One region of the Exiguobacterium sp. s11 genome, then DNA from elsewhere that is predicted to be linked to it. Evidence: a T-box and tRNA genes for the amino acid it is inferred to sense, from the RefSeq annotation. Region 1 holds a T-box; the other holds one or more tRNA genes.
The links. A T-box is a leader RNA that pairs with one kind of tRNA and senses whether it is charged. The one in region 1 lies ahead of ileS (isoleucine--tRNA ligase), so its partner is inferred to be a tRNA-Ile.
Positions count from the first base shown of each region.

Region 2: it has a tRNA-Ile gene. The T-box ahead of ileS (isoleucine--tRNA ligase) is inferred to sense a tRNA for this amino acid. The anticodon was not compared.

Region 1 covers NZ_JACSNF010000002.1:615,787-626,024, forward strand. The annotation lists gene KNQ12_RS10810 (hypothetical protein) at 1-496, opposite strand, end outside; gene KNQ12_RS10815 (transcriptional regulator) at 573-1,091, opposite strand; gene KNQ12_RS10820 (hypothetical protein) at 1,241-1,510, shown strand; gene solA (N-methyl-L-tryptophan oxidase) at 1,579-2,712, opposite strand; gene KNQ12_RS10830 (methyl-accepting chemotaxis protein) at 2,784-4,481, opposite strand; gene KNQ12_RS17000 (DUF2975 domain-containing protein) at 5,011-5,481, opposite strand; gene KNQ12_RS10840 (DUF2188 domain-containing protein) at 5,628-5,852, shown strand; gene KNQ12_RS10845 (helix-turn-helix transcriptional regulator) at 5,990-6,199, shown strand; gene KNQ12_RS10850 (hypothetical protein) at 6,192-6,575, shown strand; gene KNQ12_RS10855 (GNAT family N-acetyltransferase) at 6,645-7,193, opposite strand; T-box leader at 7,278-7,523, shown strand; gene ileS (isoleucine--tRNA ligase) at 7,580-10,238, shown strand, end outside.
Region 2 covers NZ_JACSNF010000002.1:201,374-211,611, forward strand. The annotation lists gene KNQ12_RS08645 (GGDEF domain-containing protein) at 1-73, opposite strand, end outside; gene KNQ12_RS08650 (5' nucleotidase, NT5C type) at 175-744, opposite strand; gene ispG (flavodoxin-dependent (E)-4-hydroxy-3-methylbut-2-enyl-diphosphate synthase) at 844-1,953, opposite strand; gene KNQ12_RS08660 (hypothetical protein) at 2,121-2,606, opposite strand; gene KNQ12_RS08665 (Na/Pi cotransporter family protein) at 2,814-4,457, shown strand; tRNA gene KNQ12_RS08670 (tRNA-Met) at 4,585-4,658, shown strand; tRNA gene KNQ12_RS08675 (tRNA-Ile) at 4,670-4,743, shown strand; gene KNQ12_RS08680 (alpha-amylase) at 4,860-6,320, shown strand; gene KNQ12_RS08685 (superoxide dismutase) at 6,414-7,022, shown strand; gene KNQ12_RS08690 (peptidoglycan D,D-transpeptidase FtsI family protein) at 7,158-9,230, shown strand; gene KNQ12_RS08695 (PstS family phosphate ABC transporter substrate-binding protein) at 9,457-10,238, shown strand, end outside.

The sequences.
Region 1 (10,238 bases):
CATCCCTGTTTTTTGAATCGCTACCTCGTAAAGTTTCCCCTTGCCAGTGCAGTTCCCCGAAACCAACAATAGAGGTTTTCTGGTTGTGTATATTGTGATAAATTCTCCCTAATTTCTTACCGTAAGAATGGGCTTTATTCTGATCGAGTAACAATAAATCCGTTCCACGACCCATGAACGTTTCTACTGTAAATACTGTGTCATCTTCAATGAAATACTGATAAAAGTCAGGACAGACATTTTGATCACTTGTATTGGCGTGTAAATAGTAAGCTTTCGTAGACTCATACTCTGTAGTCAGCTCTTGTTCATTAATCTGTTGCAACTCCCCATAAGCTTCATTCTTTTTTATGCGAATCACAAGGTCTTGATCATCTACTCTCTTTAACTTATATACAGTGTGCCAAGCTCCTTCACCAATCTTTAGAATCTGTTCTGCTTTTACGTTCAACGTATCCAGCACAATTGCATCAAGATTTTCTTTGATCCGTTTCATGGGGTCTATTTTCTCTCCCTCGCAATGTTGTCTCGTTTCATTTTGGTGAAAATACGCTTCTAGAAACTGAGCGTGTTTACGGCAAGATGACGAGTGAGACGGTCCGTTCAGTTGCCTGGTCTTCTGTCTCTAGGTGATGATATTTTTCGAGCAGTGTCCGCATGTCCTGTTGAAAATCATTGAAGGTATCATCTGTCAGGTGCAATTTCGCGATTGAGAACGTCGAGTGGTCCTGACCTTGCGTTTGAACGGTCTGTTCGAAGTACGTCTGGTACTGCTGCAAGACGTACATGAAGTAGAACGAGACGAAGTTCACTTTTTCATCGTACGTCGCACTGTTCCAGTCTGCTTCGCTGATTTGATAGCCGCTTGTGTTCAAGGCATAGATCTTCTCTTCGACTTTTCCAACACGCTGGACGGCGACGACCTTCAACAACTGATCGTCCATCATCGCATTGACTTGCCGGTACAAAGTAGACTGCGGTACATCCGTTAAACGTTGATTCAGTTGCATGATTGATAAGCCGTCTTCGAGATCAATCAATTCGAGCGCAATCTTAAACCGGACATGATTTTTGAATAAGTTAAAGTTCACGTCGTGTCCCACTCCTTCATCCAATCGTTTCTAAAACTATCTTATCATGCTTTTGGAAACATTCTTAAAAATGATAATGAAAAAAGAGGAAATGTGATGCGTCTCTTGAATGATTTATACTAGAACATCATAAAGAAAGGAGTCATCATATGAAAAATACAAGTTATCGCTACGGTACATATGCACTCATTACAAGCTTTTTCTTATTCTTCGTCGTCCAGATGTTCCGAGCGTATATTGAATTATCTCCAGAATTTCTAGGAGAAAACCTTGGTGAGTATTACTTAACATATTTCCCGATGAGTGCATTGATCCTTGGACTCGTACTACTTATCCACGGCTGGTGGAATGAAGATGAGAAAAAACAGCGTGAAAAGCTAGCTTCAAAAAATCAGCAAGAATCGAATGAATCGGTGTGACATCATACCGTTGATAAAAAAAGACCGACAACGTATTTTCGTTGCCGGTCTTTTTTGTTTCATATGCCTTATTTCGTAAAACGTTTAATCGCGAACGGTCCGATTGGTTCAGTCGTCGATCGTTCCATGATCAATTCACTGAGTACTTTTCCGACTAAGCTGCTGAACTTGAATCCGTGACCGGAAAAGCCGGCGGCGATCGCGATGTGCGGATAGTCCGGATGCAAATCGATGATGAAGTCCTCATCTGGCGTCATCGTATAGAGACACGTTTTGCCGTGAGCTAAAGTATCGATTGAGGGCATGAACGTATTCGTGAACTGTCGTAAATCAGCCAGATCACCCGTCTCTTGACCGAATGGACGGCGTGGTTGATTCGGATCAACGGGAATCCCACCGTCGTGGCGTCCGATTTTCAGGCCGGTTTGAGCGATGCTTGGAAAACCGTAATAATAACCGGCGGGTGTATCAAAGGCGAAGGCAGGGAACACCGCGTCGTTAAATACCTCTTCCGCTGCTTCGAACCAGGCGAACGTCTTGCGGACCGGTCGCAGCGGTAAGGAGAGTCCAGTCTGTTCCAGTAACGGACCAGACCAGGCACCAGCTGCGACGATCAACGCGTCAGCCGAATAGGTGTCTGATCCGACGGTCACGTCAACGCCAGTGGCGTGGGCAGTGAGCGTCGTCACTTTCGCATTCGTCCGAATGTCGACGCCGTTCGCGACAGCAAGATCGCGATACGCTTCAATACAATCCTCGCACTTCAATACACCAGACGTCGGTTCAAAACAACCGATATACTCGTCGGGCATTGTTAAGCCGGACCAGCGCGTTCTCATTTCCTCAGCCGTCAGAATCTCAAGCGGTAGATTGTATTGCGCTGCACTCCTGATGATCGTCTGCATCGAACGGGACGAGCGGTGACCAGCGTTTAAGACTCCGGTGTTCAGAAACAGGCTCCGACCGCTGATCTGTTCCAACTCGTACCATAAGCGTTGTGCGGCTAACGCGAGCGGTACGTAGGCTTCACCTTCCCCGTACGCATGGCGAATGATTCGTGTCTCCCCGTGGTGGCTCGCTTGATCGTGCGGCGGATTGTGAGCATCTAATAGTAAGATGTTTTGATCGGTCCGTGAGAGATAGTAGCCGGCTGCCATTCCCATGGATCCGGCACCGACGATGATGACATCATAATGGGTCATGTGACTCGACTCCTTCATAATGTAAGTTCACACCAGTATAGAGTGATAACCAGAAAAGAACAAATGAAAGATTAAATCTCGAAGCGACGGGCTTCTTGTTCTAAGTGTTCTGTCCGATCGTTCAAATCACCGACGAGCGTATGCAGCGTCGTGATCGTCGCGATCATCTGTTCAGATGCAGCGGCAACTTCCTCGTTACTCGCCGTATGTTCTTCCGCGACAGCGGCAATTTCCGTCAAGGCATTGCGAATGAACCGTTCTGCCTGCAAGACGTCTTCCATCTGTTGGGTCATCTGCTGTGTTGCCGTTGAGACGTGCGTGACTTGATCCGTCAACCGTTCGAACGTCGTATCTGTATCGAGAACGATCTGTTCACCGGCTGCAGTTGCTTCGACCGTCGTCTTGAAGCTATGTTGCATCTGCTGCGCACTGGCTTCAATCGACGTGACGATTGTTGCGATCTCACTGACACTGCTAGCGACATGGCTTGAGAGATTCTTGACCTCGGTCGCGACGACAGCGAATCCTTTTCCTTGTTCACCAGCTCGTGCCGCTTCAATCGCGGCATTAAGCGCGAGTAGATTCGTTTGCTCGGAGATACCGCGGATGATACCGACGAGCGTTTGGATATCCGATGATTGCTGTTTCAGTAGATCAATCTGTTCAGCAGACTGCGTGACGTGCTGATGAATGTGGCGCATCTGTTCGACGGAAGCGGACATTTGATCTCGTCCGACTCGTGTCAGTGTTGCCATCTGCTCCGTCGTTCCTTGAATTTCGACACCAGACTGATTGGTCGTTTCGATCAATGCTGCGAACCGATTCATCTCGTCATTCAACGAAAGCGTGACTTGGGTCTGACTTTCGGTCCCGGTCGCGATTTCCGACATCGTATGAGCGATTTGTTCGGAACCGTCGAGTACTTCCGACGTACTTTGGTCGATCGATTGACTCGTCGTCGAGACGAGAGTGGCCGTCTGTTTGATGTCGACAATCATCGTCCGCAGCATCTCGTTCATATCACGAATCGAGATCGCAAGTGCATAGATTTCGTCTCTCGAAGCAATCGTCAAATCGGTCAACGTCTGTTTTGCCTGATCCAGTCGCCCCTCGGCAATCAAGGCAGCGACTTTCTGTAACGTCTCGAGCGGACGTAATTTTCGACCGAGGACGAAGTAGAGCAAGACGAGTGTGATCGTTAACAGAAGAAGTAAAAGTCCAATGAAAATCGGTGCATTTTGTTTTAATAATTCTGTTGTGAGCGCATCGACTTCCTTCGCAGCGATGTCGACGCCAAGAATGCCGATGATTTGACCAGACGCATCCTTTAACGGAACGTAGACACTCATATACTGTCCATTTACAGGATCATCAATGATGTCCGTCGCGTGTGTTCCACCATTTAATACGTCCTTCATGTCAGTAACTTTTGCGCCACTCGCCGGTTCATTAATCTTTGCGGCATCTTTCTTAGGGAGACCGTCAATCAGCAAACGGACCTTATTTTGGTCGATGTGTGCTGTGTATGCATACAGGAGTCCGTTTTGCTTACGTAATGTATCAAGTTCATTTCGTAACGTTTCATATTGCTCAGACGTGATAGGCGATTGTAGAAATTCGCTGTAAGCCGCCGTGTCGAATGTCTTGCTGATGCGTAGCGCATCCTTTTCGGCGGTCGCTTTTAGCGTTGAGACTGCAGTTTGTTTCGTATTGAAGTATAAGGCCAGACTACTAAAAACAAAAAAGGCAATCAAAATCAAACTGATCATTACTAAAAGACGTGTTCGGATGGAATGGTTCTTGGTTGTGTTTTTCACATGCAACCGTCCTTTCAACTCATATTTTCTATCTGTAATTCATTTATCGGTCGTTAAAATACATATTAAACAGGACCTTTTGACGATTTTTTTATAAAAGGTCGTAAGAAAAACCGTTTTTTCTTAAAAAAGGATTTATTAAGAATGATTCAGGGCAAATAGTAGATAAAAAAATACAAGTTGAGGGAAGAGGGATTGAGATGGAAAGTGAAGTCGATCATCGAATCAAGGCAAGACATGTATATGAAAATGAATTACGAAGACACGCGGTCAGCACAAAAAAAACTACATTTCGATTGATGACATGTCTACGTTGCCAATCGAAGATTCTGTTGAAACAGGGACATCAGGATAGCCATCAATGTGACGCGAACTAAAAAATCCCGCTCTTAGGAGCGAGATTGAACAAAGTGTTAGGTAGGAAAAGCAACGGCTAGAATGACAAAAACAATCATGAGCACTTGTTTTTCGGTCGTTCACGTTAGGATTTCATAGGCAACACATAGCGTAATAATAATTGTTGGATACAGGCAAGTAGCGTTCCGATTGTCAACGGAGCAAGAATCAAACCGATTCCGATGATAATCAGACCAGGCGCGTCGTCAATCTGACCAATATAGAAAAAGACGGGAAAGAGACATGCCGTTAAAATGGCGACGATATAAAAAGACAATTTCATTGATTGAATGGAAGCTGTGATGAGCGGAAAAGCCGGAGGAGCCATCGACATATATCGAAGGATGCGGAGCGCATGGAATAAAATCAAAAGAGTCGGGATGAAGATAAGGTATGCGGTCAATAGAACACTGTAGCCAGGTCGCTCGAGTAACAAGTTTTTCGTGATACCATGCCAGACAAGTGGGATACCAAGACCAGCTAAACCGAACAGACTGAAGATGATACCAAAGACGATAAAGCGTAAAAACCGGACTTGCCAGACGAAATGATTCACGATATCAACTCCTTTCGAGGCAACAAACGTTTCTTTTAGTATACTGCATCCCCCGAGAGGCTAGTAGAAAATTCAAGTGAAGAGGCAACCGCACTTTAAAATAGTGTCATTAAGATGAAATAGATTAAGGAAATGGAGGTCACGTGATGAAACGAGAGCAACATGTCACGCCACATCCTAAAGGTGGCTATCAAGTGAAAGCTGCTGGTGCGACTCGAGCAACAAAGCGATTTGCTACACAGAAAGAAGCGATTGCAGAAGGGCGTCGGATTGCGAAAAAACAGAAGACGGAGCTTGTCATTCATAACAAAGAAGGGCAGATTCGCGAAAAAGATTCCTACGGACACGATCCATTTCCACCACGAGGTTGAGCTATCATATACGACACGTTCTGGTTATGAGAGCGTGTCTTTTTAATGATTTTTATGTCAAAAGTTTTTGACATAATGATGGAAGTTCATTACAGTAAATATGTAAAAAGAATTTGACACGTCGTGGAGGGATGAACGTGAGAAACCACATCAAGGAACGACGTCTAACGGCAAAATTATCGCAACAAGAACTGGCTGACCGTTGTCAGGTTAGTCGGCAGACGATTAATGCGATTGAAAACAACAAGTATGATCCGACTTTACAATTAGCGTTTAATATCGCCAAAGTCTTGCAGACACAAGTCGATCATCTGTTCATTTCAGAACAGGAGGAATGGGATGTCTAAGAAAAAAACGGTTTTATTTTTAGTAACGCTCGTGATACTTGCGAGTCTTACAGTCATCAGTATGATCATCGAAAATAATGTAACGTTCTTCTCGATTGTTCAATTGGCGATTCTATTGATCATGTTCTTCTCGTATTTTACGTGGGCACGATCAGGAGAAGACGAGCGTCCTGTGCCAGAAGATGAGCTCGGCAAAAAGATTACGACGGAAAGCGGCTTCGTTAGCTACAAAATCCTGATTGTCCTGATTTTTGGATTCATCTGTCTCGATTACTTTTTACATGAATCAGCGAATCTGTTATTGATCGTTTTGTTCGCAATCGGACTGACACTGTTGCCGATCATTGAATTTTTAAAAGCAAGATCTTATCGATAAAACGGTATAAAAGTCGTTTAGACGGATTTACCCATCTAAACGACTTTTGATATTTCACAGATTATCTTTTTAAGACGACCAATCACTCCGCAAAATCGAGTACATATACAAATCATCGAACTGACCACGCGAGTTTTCATATTGACGAAGCAACCCTTCACGTTGGAATCCGAGCCGTTCAAGCAATCGTTGCGAAGCGGTGTTTGCTGGTAGGACAAGTGCTTCGATCCGGTTGAGCGAAAGTTCTGTAAAGCCATATTCGATGACCGCAAGCGCTGCTTCCTTCGCGATGCCTTGTCCCTGATAGGCAGGGCTCAACTCAAACCCAAGTTCTGCTCGCTGATGGCGTTCCGCTTGATTCAAGAAACCGCAACTGCCGATGATGACATCGTCTTCTTGTAATGCGATCCCGAACCGGATACCCGTTCCATCGCGACGAATCGAGGCATACCAGTCAATCTCTTCAAGCGCGTCTGCTTCTGATTGAAAGGCGGAGAGTCCCATCTGTTTGACGACGTGTTCGTCTGATAAATAGGCTAGGACACTCGTAGCATCTTCGGGTAACACTTCGCGTAAGACGAGACGATCCGTTTTAAGCGTTGGGAAAGTATGTAACATTCAAAAAACTCCTTTGCAAGAAAATGTAAAAAGTTATTGTGCAGTGTTTAAGGCATATGGTAAGATTCTCCACAACAAGAGCATATCATTTCGTTGACGAGAAAGAGTAATGATTGTCCCTCTGCCTTACAGAAAACCGGGATTGCTGAGAGCCGGTAGCCAGATCAATCATGAAGATCCTCTCTGAGAAGTCACGCTGAACCATTCAGTAAGCGTGACCGGGTGTCCACCGTTACATGGAATGCGCATGATAGTGTGCAACTAAGTGCTGTCGAGAATAAGCATTCTCGGCGGAATATGGGTGGTATCGCGGTGAAGTCCGTCCCTGTCAAAGGGGGCGGACTTTTTTGTATTCTCTTAGTTACCGACAAAGGAGCGAACAAGAGATGACGTCACAAAATCAAGCAGAAACCGTACAACAACGCGAAGCGCGTGTCCGAAACAGATGGAAACAAGACCAGGTCTTCGCACGATCGATTGAACAACGCACGGAAGCGGAATTCGTATTCTACGAAGGACCGCCGACTGCGAACGGTTTACCCCACGTCGGTCATGCGCTCGGACGAACCGTCAAGGATACCGTCGCCCGCTATAAGACGATGAAAGGGTTTTGGGTCGAGCGAAAAGCTGGCTGGGATACGCATGGACTACCGGTCGAACTCGGTGTCGAGAAACAACTCGGCATCTCCGGCAAACAAGCGATCGAAGACTATGGTGTTGAAGCATTCATCGCACGCTGTAAGGAAAGTGTCTTCTCCTACGAAGCACAGTGGCGCTCCTTCACGGAAAAACTCGGCTACTGGGTCGATATGGATGATCCTTACGTGACGATGGAGGACGAGTATATCGAAAGCGTCTGGCATATCCTCGGGACGATCCATGACAAAGGCTGGTTGACGAAGGGACACCGTGTGTCACCGTATTGTCCGAGCTGTCAGACATCACTCAGTTCCCATGAAGTCGCGCAAGGCTATCAGGACGTGACGGACTTATCGGCGACGGTCAAACTTCCGATCGTCGGTATGGAGCAGACATTTCTGCTTGCATGGACGACGACACCTTGGACTTTACCGGCAAACGTCGCGGTGGCGGTTCATCCGGAATTGACGTATGTCACGGTAGCGTTTGAAGGAGAGCGATTCATTGTCGCAAAAGCGTTAGTCGCTGAACTGTTCTCAGAATCCGTCGAGGTCGTATCCGAACAGCTCGGTGCGGAACTCGTCGGCTTGCGTTATGAACCACCGTTTGATTTCGTGACGCCAGAGAACGGTCACACGGTCGTCGGGGCGTCCTTCGTCCAAGCGACGAGCGGAACCGGACTTGTCCACCTTGCTCCAGCGTACGGGGAAGAAGATTACCGGGTCGTCCGGGAAAACGGTCTGTCATTCGTTAATGTCGTCGATGCTGCTGGGTGTTACACGGATGCCGTTCCACCACTCGTTGGTCGATTCGTCAAGGAGTCAGACGTTGCAATCATCCAGCTGCTCGCTGAACGGGGACGCTTGTTTGCGAAAAAACGCTATACGCACAGCTATCCGCATTGTTGGCGATGTGACTCGCCACTGCTCTATTACGCACAAGACAACTGGTTCATCGAGACGACAGCCGTCAAGGAACAACTCCTTGCGAACAATGCGTCTGTGACGTGGTATCCCGACCACGTCAAGGAAGGGCGGTTCGGGAAGTTCCTTGAGCAACTCGTCGACTGGAACATCAGTCGTAATCGCTACTGGGGCACACCACTGAACGTCTGGGAGTGTGAAGCGTGTGACACGACGTTCGTTCCAAAAAACAAGGCTGACCTGTTACGCCGGACGACGACATCGACGGAATCTGTCGAGTTGCATAAACCATACGTCGATGCGTTATCGGTCTCGTGTCCGACGTGTCAGGGAGTGATGCACCGGACACCAGAAGTCATCGATGTCTGGTTTGATAGCGGAGCGATGCCGTTCGCGCAACAGCATTATCCGTCACGGACGCAGACGCTTAACCGCTATCCAGCCGATGTCGTCATCGAAGGCATCGATCAGACACGGGGCTGGTTCTACAGCTTGCAAGCGATCTCGACACTCTTCACGGGACAGCCTGCCTATAAGCGTGTCCTCGCACTCGGTCATGTCCTCGATGAGAACGGGCAGAAGATGTCGAAGAGTCGTGGGAATGCACTCGATCCGGTGGCATTGATCGAAGCATATAGTGCTGATAGCTTACGCTGGGCGCTACTCGTCGACAGCAGTCCGTGGAGTGCGAAACGGTTTGCCGAGCGGATCGTCCAAGAAGCAAAATCAAAACTAGTCGATACGCTGGATCATGCCGTCCAGTTTTATCTGACGTATGCTGAGCTAGACGGATTTGATAGCTCACGTCCGCAAAAACGGACGCGTCTCGACGAATGGTTGCTCTCGCGAGTCCAACAGACGACGCAAGACGTGACGGATGCGATGGACGATTATCAATTGACTCAAGCAGCGCGGAGTCTTGCGCAACTCGTCGATGAGATCAGTAACTGGTACATCCGCCGTTCTCGGGAACGTTTCTGGCAAGCTGACTGGTCGCAAGAGAAACAAGCCGCGTACACGACGCTCCACTTCGCACTTTCGACGACGGCACGACTACTCGCTCCGTTCACGCCGTACCTTGCTGATGATGTCTATCAGCGATTAACAGGAATGAGCGTACATGAAGCGGATTATCCGGTTGCCGATCAATCGATGCTCCGACCTGATCTGGAATACGAAATGGCACAGGTTGTCTCTGTTGTCGAGTTAGGACGACAAGTACGTAATACGCACGCCTTAAAAGTAAAACAACCGCTTGCTAGCTTAAGCGTCCAATCGAGCGAAACCTTTTCGTGGGCGGATTATACGGCAATCATCCAAGAGGAACTGAATGTAAAAGACGTCCAAATCGTCCCGACGACGCAAGCGACGACACAGTTCCGTCTTAAACTGAACTTCCGCGTAGCCGGAGCGAAATTCGCACAGCAAGCGAACGCGATCCACCAATGGCTACAACAATTGTCTGCACAGGAGACTTCCGTCT
Region 2 (10,238 bases), 410 kb from region 1:
GATAAAAAGTGAATGTAGAGACAAGAAAGATAATACAGATATTGACGAAAAAGATATTCACTGTCGTAAGCATCATGAAACCCTTTCTATTAGAAAATCTAAATCTAATGCCATTGTATGCTATCTCATCGGATAATGGCATAGAAAATGGAAAAAACAGCCTAATCGGCTGTTTTAACGAATTGGTGCAAATTTTTGAATCTCTTGAACGGCCTCATTCCAGGAAGCGACACGAATGACATTATTCGGTACGGCTTTACGGTTATAAGGTGCATCGAACAAGATTACAGGAATAGAGGTGTCTTCTGCGATTTGTACAGCATTCTCTAATCGATCTTCCATGAATAAATCGAGTGATAAATCACGGACGACTTGTACTTTGTCGTGTGATCCCGTCATGATCAAGGAATCAAGAGGAAGTTCGTGTTGTTTGATCCACTCTTCTGTTACAGGACGAACGAGCTCCGATCGTGCTGTTACGTAATGGAGATCATATTGCTTCCGCAAATTCCATAAGTGATGACGAACATGTTCTTGAGGGATGGATTCACGATAAATGCCTGTCTCGTGACCAGAGTTCACCATGTAGTCCCAAAATTCGATTTGATTCATATCGGTATACGTATGCAATTCATACTCGGACGCCTGATTGAAGTCAATCGACGTTCCGAGATGTTTATTCATGTAAGTGAAGCAAGAGGATGGATGTGTGATCGTTCCATCAATGTCGATTCCAATTTTCATTTACAGTCACCCACGTTCTAAAAATTTTTCTTCACTTAGTATAACATAGTCGAAATCGAGATAGGAAAAAAGACTCCTCGCGAGGGAGGAGTCTTCCACTTATGCGTGATTTGCTTTTTCGGCTTCTTTTTCAGCCTGTTTTTCGAGAACGATTGCATCAATCTCTTTCTTCAATTCTTCGACCATCGTTGCTTCCGGTACTTTACGGATGATTTCTCCGTGACGGAACAATAATCCTTCGTTGCGTGCGCCAGCGATACCGATATCAGCTTCACGTGCTTCACCAGGACCGTTGACCGCACATCCGAGAACCGCGACTTTGATGTTCGCTTGGATGTTTTCGATATAGTCTTCGATTTCTGCAGCGATCGACATCAAATCGATTTCGATCCGACCACATGTTGGGCATGAGATCAATGTCGCCGCATTCGCCGCGAGACCAAATGATTTCAAGACTTCTTTTGCGACTTTTACTTCTTCGACAGGATCCGCTGAAAGAGATACACGAACCGTGTTTCCGATTCCGCGTGACAAGATCGCGCCAAGTCCCGCTGCTGATTTTAATGAACCAGAGCGAAGTGGACCAGATTCCGTGATCCCGACGTGAAGTGGATAGTCGAACGATTCAGAAGCAAGTTGATACGCTTCAAGCGCCAACTGTACGTCTGATGCCTTAAGCGAGACGATGATGTCATGGAAGTCGAGATCTTCGAGGATCTTAATGTGGTGCAACGCACTCTCGACCATACCACGTGCTGTCGGGTAGCCGTATTTTTCAAGAATGTGCTTTTCAAGTGAACCGGCGTTTACCCCGATCCGGATTGGGATGTTTTTCGCTTTGGCTGCTGTCACGACGGCTTCGACCTTTTCGCGGCGACCGATGTTACCCGGGTTGATCCGGATTTTATCGACGCCAGCTTCGATTGCCATGAGCGCAAGTTTATAGTTGAAGTGGATGTCTACGACAAGCGGAATGTTGATTCGGCTTTTGATTTCTGCAAGTGCGAGCGCATCACGTTCTTCTGGACAAGCGACGCGGACGATTTGGCAACCAGCTTCTTCAAGACGTAGAATTTCAGCGACTGTCGCTTCGACGTCGTGTGTTTTAGTTGTCGTCATACTTTGGATGATGACTTCATTATTTCCACCAATGACAAGGTCCCCTACACGAACAGGACGAGTCTTAGAGCGATGGACCATTTTCGGCATATCGAAAATCTCCTTTTGTGGCATACCGCCATATTGTTTATCTTTACCCTTCCTATCATATCGAACTATTCCCTAAAAATCGAGAAACAAGAACGAAAATCGAACATTTACAATTGTTTAATGAAAGAAGGACGTCCGTCAATCCGTCGGACGCCTGATTTTGATACTCATTGAGGTTTGCGTGAAGCGCGTGACTTCGCGGAACGGGCAATCCATAATGGAACTAATGTGTAGACGAGGTGTCCGATTACGAGTATCCCGATTCCGAAGCGAGGATAATCGAGTTGGTATAGAAGCATACCGAGTGGGAAAGACCAGAGATTCGTCGCAACTGTGTAAGGAAACGTTTGGCGATACGCCCACGGACGGGGAAGTAACAATCGGACAAATCCCTTCGTTAGATACGCCATAAACAATACGTAAAGTAATACAGCGATTGCGATAAAGATGAAATGAAGGATGAACCAGACGACGATTGGGATGTTTTTTTGTAAAAAGAAGGAATCAATGACCGTCGTCCAAAATGAAATCCAAGCTAATCCACAAAAATAAAGGGAAACATCTGCCAAACGAAGACGCAAAAACGGACGATTTGGAATTAAAGAAGTTTGTAAGTAATTAATTAGTTGACGTAAAAATGACAAGAAAATCACTCTTTCTACTGTTTTATAACAGATTTTATTTATTCGATTTTGATTGGTAATAAAGGTTTTTCGTGTAATGGTACAGATTAATAAAACCTTAACAAACGGATGTCTCAAAAACTATTTACAAGTTCAAAAGACCTTTACATAATGGGGGAGTTGAGAAAATAAACTTTACAAACACATCAATCCACATGAAATAAAGGAGCTGGCAAGATGAACTATGATTTGCAGGAAATGATTTTCACCTTCATCGGTGGACTCGGGATTTTCCTATTCGGTATTAAGTATATGGGAGATGGGCTCCAAAAAACAGCAGGAGACCGATTACGTTATATCCTCGATAAATATACGACGAACCCACTGTTAGGTATCCTAGCAGGTATCGTCGTCACGATTTTGATACAGTCGTCGTCAGGGACGACCGTCATCGTCGTCGGACTCGTTAGTGCAGGTCTGATGAATTTACGACAGGCGATTGGAGTCGTCATGGGGGCTAACATCGGAACAACGATTACGGCCTTCATCATCGGCTTTAACGTCAAGGAAGCTGCGCTTCCAGCAATCGCAATTGGTGCTTTCTTGATCTTCTTCTTCAATAAAGAACGGGTTCAATACATCGGACAGATTTTCTTTGGCTTCGGTGCATTGTTCTATGGTTTGACATTGATGGGCGACGGAATGGCTCCACTTGAGTCAAGTGTCTGGTTCCGTGAGTTGACGGTATCGATGTCGGATAACCCATTGCTTGGTGTATTCGTCGGAACGATCTTTACCGTTCTTGTTCAGTCGTCGTCAGCAACGATCGGTATCTTACAAGAGCTATACGCTGGTGGCATGATCGATATCAAAGCAGCACTTCCCGTCTTGTTCGGTGATAACATCGGAACGACGATCACAGCAGTACTCGCAGCACTTGGTGCGTCGATTGCAGCTAAACGAACAGCAGCAGCACACGTCATCTTCAACATTATCGGGACGATTTTATTCTTGATTGCTTTACCGATCTTCTCGAATTTCATTACTTGGATCACGGGCGCGCTTGATTTAGGTCCAAAGATGCAAATCGCCTTTGCACATGGAACATTCAACGTCGTCAATACGTTGATTCAGTGTTGGTTCATTGCGCAAATCGCATGGCTTGTACAAAAAATCGTACCGGGTACGGATACGACGATTGATTCAAAACCGCGTCATCTGGATCAAAATATCTTGAACCAATCTTCAGCACTCGCATTAAACCAAGCAAAGCTCGAAGTATTGCGTATGGGTGAATTCTCGAAAGACGCACTTGCAAAAGCACAGCGTTACACACAATCGCATGATAAGAAAGATGTATCGGAATCACAACAGATTGAATATGCGATCAACCATTTAAATACAGAAGTCACGAGTTATCTCGTTAAAGTAGCGGCACATGATTTATCAGAACGTGAATCAAATGAGCACTCGTTACTGATGCATGCCGTCAATGATTTTGAACGGATTGGTGACCACGTTGAAAACATCGTCGAATTGGTTGACTTCCAAATCGTCAACCGGATTCAGTTCACATCATCAGCGAAGCAAGAACTTGATGACATGTACGCTTTGACACAAGAAATCGTCGATTGTGCCGTTCGCGCTGTCGAAGAGGATGATGTCACACGGGCTCGAAAAGTTCTTGAACTCGAAGGTAAACTCGATGCACTCGAACGTTCATTCCGTAAGCATCATGTCCTTCGTGTTAACGCTGGCGAATGTACGGGACAAGCAGGGATGATTTTCGTCGATCTCTTGTCGAACCTCGAACGAATTGGCGATCACGCTGTCAACATCACGGATCTCGTCCTTGAACAGCGGACCGCATTAACGAACTAAGTGAAATACGATTTATCTATGACAGCTGATTTCAAAAAATGAAATCAGCTGTTTATTTTTTTGAAATAGCATATTGACAAGTTTCGCCACATCTCGTAATCTAGTAAGAGTAAGAAACATACATCATGGCGGTGTAGCTCAGCTGGCTAGAGCGTACGGTTCATACCCGTGAGGTCGTGGGTTCGACTCCCTCCGCCGCTACTATTACTTAAGGACCCTTAGCTCAGCTGGTCAGAGCAGACGGCTCATAACCGTCCGGTCGCAGGTTCGAGCCCTGCAGGGTCCATTCAGTAGAACGCTTCTCGTTGAAAAACGAGGAGCGTTTATTTTTGTTCCCCCGGGGAATAGTAAAGATATTGTAATAATATTCATACTATAGTAACTAAGGGAGAGCGAAGAGAGATGGAACGTAACCATACGATGATGCAGTTTTTTGAGTGGCATGTAGAGAATGATGGGAAGCACTGGCAACGCTTGAAAGAGCGGGCGCCTGAATTACGTGCTGCCGGCATCACGTCCGTGTGGATTCCACCGGCGTCAAAAGGTCAATCGGATGAAGATACAGGATATGGCATCTATGACGTCTATGATTTAGGCGAATTTGATCAAAAAGGAACGGTCCGTACGAAATACGGTACGAAAGATGAACTCGTCGAAGCGATCCAGGTTGCTCGTGAGAACGATATCGCTGTTTACGCGGATGTCGTCATGAACCATAAAGCAGCAGCCGATGAACTCGAGACGATCAATGTCGTCGAAGTCCATCCGGAAGATCGTTCGAAAGAAATTTCAGAAGAGTTTGAAATCGAAGCTTGGACGAAGTTTACGTTCCCGGGACGTAACGGAAAATATTCAGATTTCATCTGGACACATGAATTTTTCAATGGAACGGATTTTGATGCTCGTGAAGAAAAGACGGGTGTCTTTAAAATTTCCGGTAAAAATAAAGATTGGAATGATCAAGTCGATGATGAATTCGGAAACTATGACTATTTGATGTTCGCGAACATCGATTATAATCACCCTGAAGTCCGAGAAGAAATGATCCGCTGGGGACATTGGTTCCAAGAAACAATTGATTGCCAAGGTTTCCGACTCGATGCCATCAAACATATCAACTATGAATTCGTTCATGAATTCGCAAAATCAATGATTGAAAAAAGTGAAGGTGACTTCTATATGGTCGGTGAGTTCTGGAAATCAGATCTCGATGATTGTCGTCATTTCCTCGATAGCGTCGACTATACGATCGATTTATTCGATGTTCCGCTTCATTACAAGTTCCATGAAGCTTCGAAGCAGGGGCAAGACTTTGATATGACGACGTTGTTTGCGGATACCCTTGTCGAATCACACCCGACGAATGCCGTCACGTTCGTCGATAATCACGATTCACAACCGGGCGAATCACTGGAGTCGTGGGTGGATGACTGGTTTAAACAACATGCTTACGCGGCGATTTTACTTCGTAAAGATGGTTATCCATGTGTCTTCTACGGTGACTATTATGGTGTGCAAGGACCACATCCGGTAGAAGGAAAAAAAGAAATGATTGATGCCTTACTCTATGCACGTTATCACAAAGCGTATGGTGAACAAGAAGATTATCTCGATGATCCACATTGTGTCGGTTGGGTTCGTCGTGGAGTTGAGGAAATTGAGAACTCCGGCTGTGCGGTCTTATTGTCGAATGCCGACATGTGTGAAAAACGGATGTTTGTCGGTGAAGAACGTGCAGGTCAAGAATGGTTTGACTATACGAACTATCAAGATCACCCTGTTGTGATCGACGATGAAGGATTTGGTGTCTTCCCAGTTCCGGGTGGTGGTGTATCAGTTTTTGCTCCACGAGAAGTCGAGTAAATCCGAGGGTCTTGACTTGCGTCAACACAGGTTCTTTTGCTAGTCTTAAAGGGTATTGAAGTTTTCGAAAATAGTACAAAGGGGGACATGAACATGTCAAAATTTGAATTACCAGAACTCGGCTACGCTTATGATGCGCTTGAGCCACATATCGATGCTCGTACGATGGAGATTCACCACACGAAACACCACAACACGTATGTCACGAACGTGAATGCGGCGCTTGAGGGTACAGAACATGAAGGAAAGTCACTTGAAGAACTTCTTCAAAACTTGGATGCTCTCCCAGCAAACATTCAAACTGCAGTCCGTAACAACGGTGGCGGTCACTGGAACCACTCATTCTTCTGGAAACTGTTGAAGAAGAACGATGGTGCTGCTCCAACAGGGGAACTCGCGGTAGCAATCGACGAAGCCTTCGGATCATTCGATGCATTCAAAGATGCATTCGCGAAAGCAGCAACAACTCGTTTTGGTTCAGGTTGGGCTTGGTTAATCGTTGACGGTGGAAAATTGGCGGTCGTTTCGACACCAAACCAAGATACACCAGTCATGGAAGGCAAAACACCAATCCTCGGTCTTGATGTTTGGGAACATGCATACTATCTCAACTACCAAAACCGTCGTCCTGATTACATCAATGCGTTCTTCAACGTCGTTGATTGGGATCACGTAGCGAAGCTTTACGCTGACGCGAAGTAATGTGAAAACGAGCGTATCGTTCAATTGTGAACGATACGCTTTTTTTTATGCGGAAAATGATGGGATAGGTTGTTATGGAAAGTTTCCTTCTATATAATGAAACAAGATGACTTTTGAACGATAGGGGAGTACGCCATGGCTAAACGAATTACCGTACGAGGAAAACGGCGTAATCATCTGCCGCTTCGTCTGAATTTAATGTTCTTCGTCGTTTTTTTATTGTTTGCGATTTTGATTTTCCGTTTAGGAGTCGTGCAAATCGTCAATGGTGAGAAAATTTCGCGGGAAGTTCAAAAAACAGAAATGATCGCATCAAAATATGAAGTGCCACGCGGAAAGATTTATGACCGGGATGGTCGTCTTTTGGTTGATACGATTTCTAAATACTCGATCGTCTACCGTCGAGCACAAACGACGAAAGTCGATGAACGCATTGAGATTGCACAACGTCTTGCAGCAATCATTGATCTACCGAAAAAAGATTGGAAAGTCACAGAACGTGATATTAAGGATTTCTGGATCGCGACGAACACGAAAGAGTCTGATCGTCGTTATCAAGAAGCCGTCAAACAGAAATATCCTTCAGCAGAAGCACAAAGTAAACTATCAATCGCAGAACAGGATCAAATCCGATTAGATGCGATTACGAAAGACGATATTGATTATGACGATCAAACAATGGAAGTCATTGCGATCAAACACAACATGGAAGTCGGTTACGCGCTTGATCCACAACTCGTCAAACTCGGTGCTTCCGCAAAAGAGATGGCAATCATCGATGAAAATCTAGAAGATTTAAAGGGTGTATCGGTGGAACCGTTCTACGAGCGATCTTATCCATATGAAGGAACACTTCGGAATATCTTCGGGAAGTATTCGAAGATTCCAGCAGAACAACAAGCGGAGTTCAAAGCAAAAGGCTACAGCTTGAATGACCGTGTCGGAACATCATTCCTTGAACAACAGTATGAAGATCTACTGCGAGGGAAACCCGCATACGATGTGTATGAGACGTTTAACGGAGAGCCGGTCGGTGATCCAAAACGCGAGGAAGGCGAGTCCGGTAAAGATCTCGTTCTGACCGTGGATGCGGAATACAACAAACAAGTCGACCAAATCATGCAACAAGCCATTAAAATGGGACGTGGCATGGGTAGTCGTTATCTAAAAGAAGGTTACGCCGTCGTCATGAATCCACAGACAGGTGAGATTCTTGCGATGTCTGGTCAAAAGTTGGATCCAGCAACCGGTAAGTTCTCAGATGTCGCAATCAATAACGTCTTAACGTCGCTTCAAATCGGTTCGACGATCAAAGGTGCAACGGTTGCGATGGGGCTCGAGGAGGGCGTCATCCGTCAAAACGAAGTCATCAATGATGCTCCGATTACAATCGGGGGTACGAAAAAAGGATCGTATGTCAACATGGGAGCAATCACGGATTTAACGGCTCTTGAGCGTTCATCAAACGTTTATATGTTCAACATTGCGATGCGGATGGCGAAATATCCGAGTAATGGTATCGCTGGAGCAAGTGTAGATGCAGCAGCTGCGATCATGCAGAATTACTATAGTCAGTTCGGCCTTGGAGTGACGACGGGTGTAGATTTACCGTACGAAGCAAAAGGTGTTCAAGGAACACCGGACCGTGTCACGCTACTCATGGACCGAGTCATCGGACAGTATGATGCCTTTACACCGCTACAAGTCGCACAATATATTTCAACACTTGCCAACGGTGGCTATCGTGTTCAACCGCACTTCTTAAAAGAAGTTCTCGCGTCGAATTCGATTGAAAAAGGGACAAAACAAGTGGATTATAGCTTTAAGACGAATTACCTGAATCGGATTGAAGTCAGTCAAGATAACATTGATCATGTCCGCGAAGGATTACATCGTGTTGTCAAGGGAGAGCGTGGTACAGCAAAAATCATTGCCCAAACCGGTATTGATGCAGCTGCGAAAACAGGTACAGCGCAGGTCAGTGTCTATGGTGATGATGGAATCGCCTTACGTGACGGCAGTGGTCAACCGGTTCGTTCATTGAACTCGAACCTTGTCGGCTGGGCACCGTATGATAATCCAGAGATGGCATGGGCCGTGTTCCTTCCTTATATGGAACAAGAAACCGTCAACTCAAAAATCGGTCACGATCTTGTCAAAGCGTATTTCAATGTGAAGGACGTACCATGGCAAACTAAGCCAAATTAACTAGAAATAAAGCGAGAGTGAGCAATCACTCTCGTTTTTTTTGTTTGTATTGACCTTTTTTTCTAATGGATTTCGAATTGTAAACACTAAAAAACACGCCTTTACAATTCTTTTACGTTGGATTCATTTCGTTTTAATAGTTCATCCGTAGTATAAGTCTTGTAAGGAAAACGGATAAAAAGTCGTGACATCGTCAGCGACATACTTTCGAGGAGGAAAATTAATCATGTCTTGGATGAAAAAAACAGCACTCATCACAACGGTAGCATCAATCGCAGTAGTGGGGGCAGCATGTGGTAACGATAAAGGCGGTTCTGCTAGTTCATCTGATTTAAAAGGAAAAATCGCAATCGACGGTTCTTCTACAGTCTTCCCGATTATGGAAGCTGTCGGTGAAGAATATTCGATGGAACAACCTGACGTAGATGTCACAGTTGGTGTCTCTGGTACAGGCGGTGGATTCAAACGCTTCGTCGTTGGGGAAACAGATCTTTCAAACGCATCGCGTGAAATTAAAGAAGAAGAAGCAGCTGAAGCGAAAAAGAACAACATTGAATATACAAAACTTTCACTCGCATATGATGGTTTGACTGTCGCAGTCAGTAAAGAAAATACATGGGTAAAAGAACTCTCAATGGAGCAACTCGAGAAAATCTGGCTCGATCCTAACGTCAAAACATGGAAAGATGTCGATTCTTCTTACCCAGCTGAACCATTGAAATTCTTTAGCCCAGGGAAAGATTCAGGAACATTCGACTTCTTCTCTGAAAAAGTACTTGAGAAAAAAGATATGCGTAAAGATGTTCAATTATCAGAAGACGATAACGTTCTCGTCAAAGGTGTTGAAGGAACGAAAGGCGCAATCGGCTACTTCGGTTACGCGTACTACGCAGAGAATAAAGATAAGTTGAAGGAAGTACCACTTTCAGCTGAAGGAAAAGACGCAGTCGATCCAACACCAGAAACAATCAAAGATCTTTCTTACCCACTGTCACGTGAAATTTACAC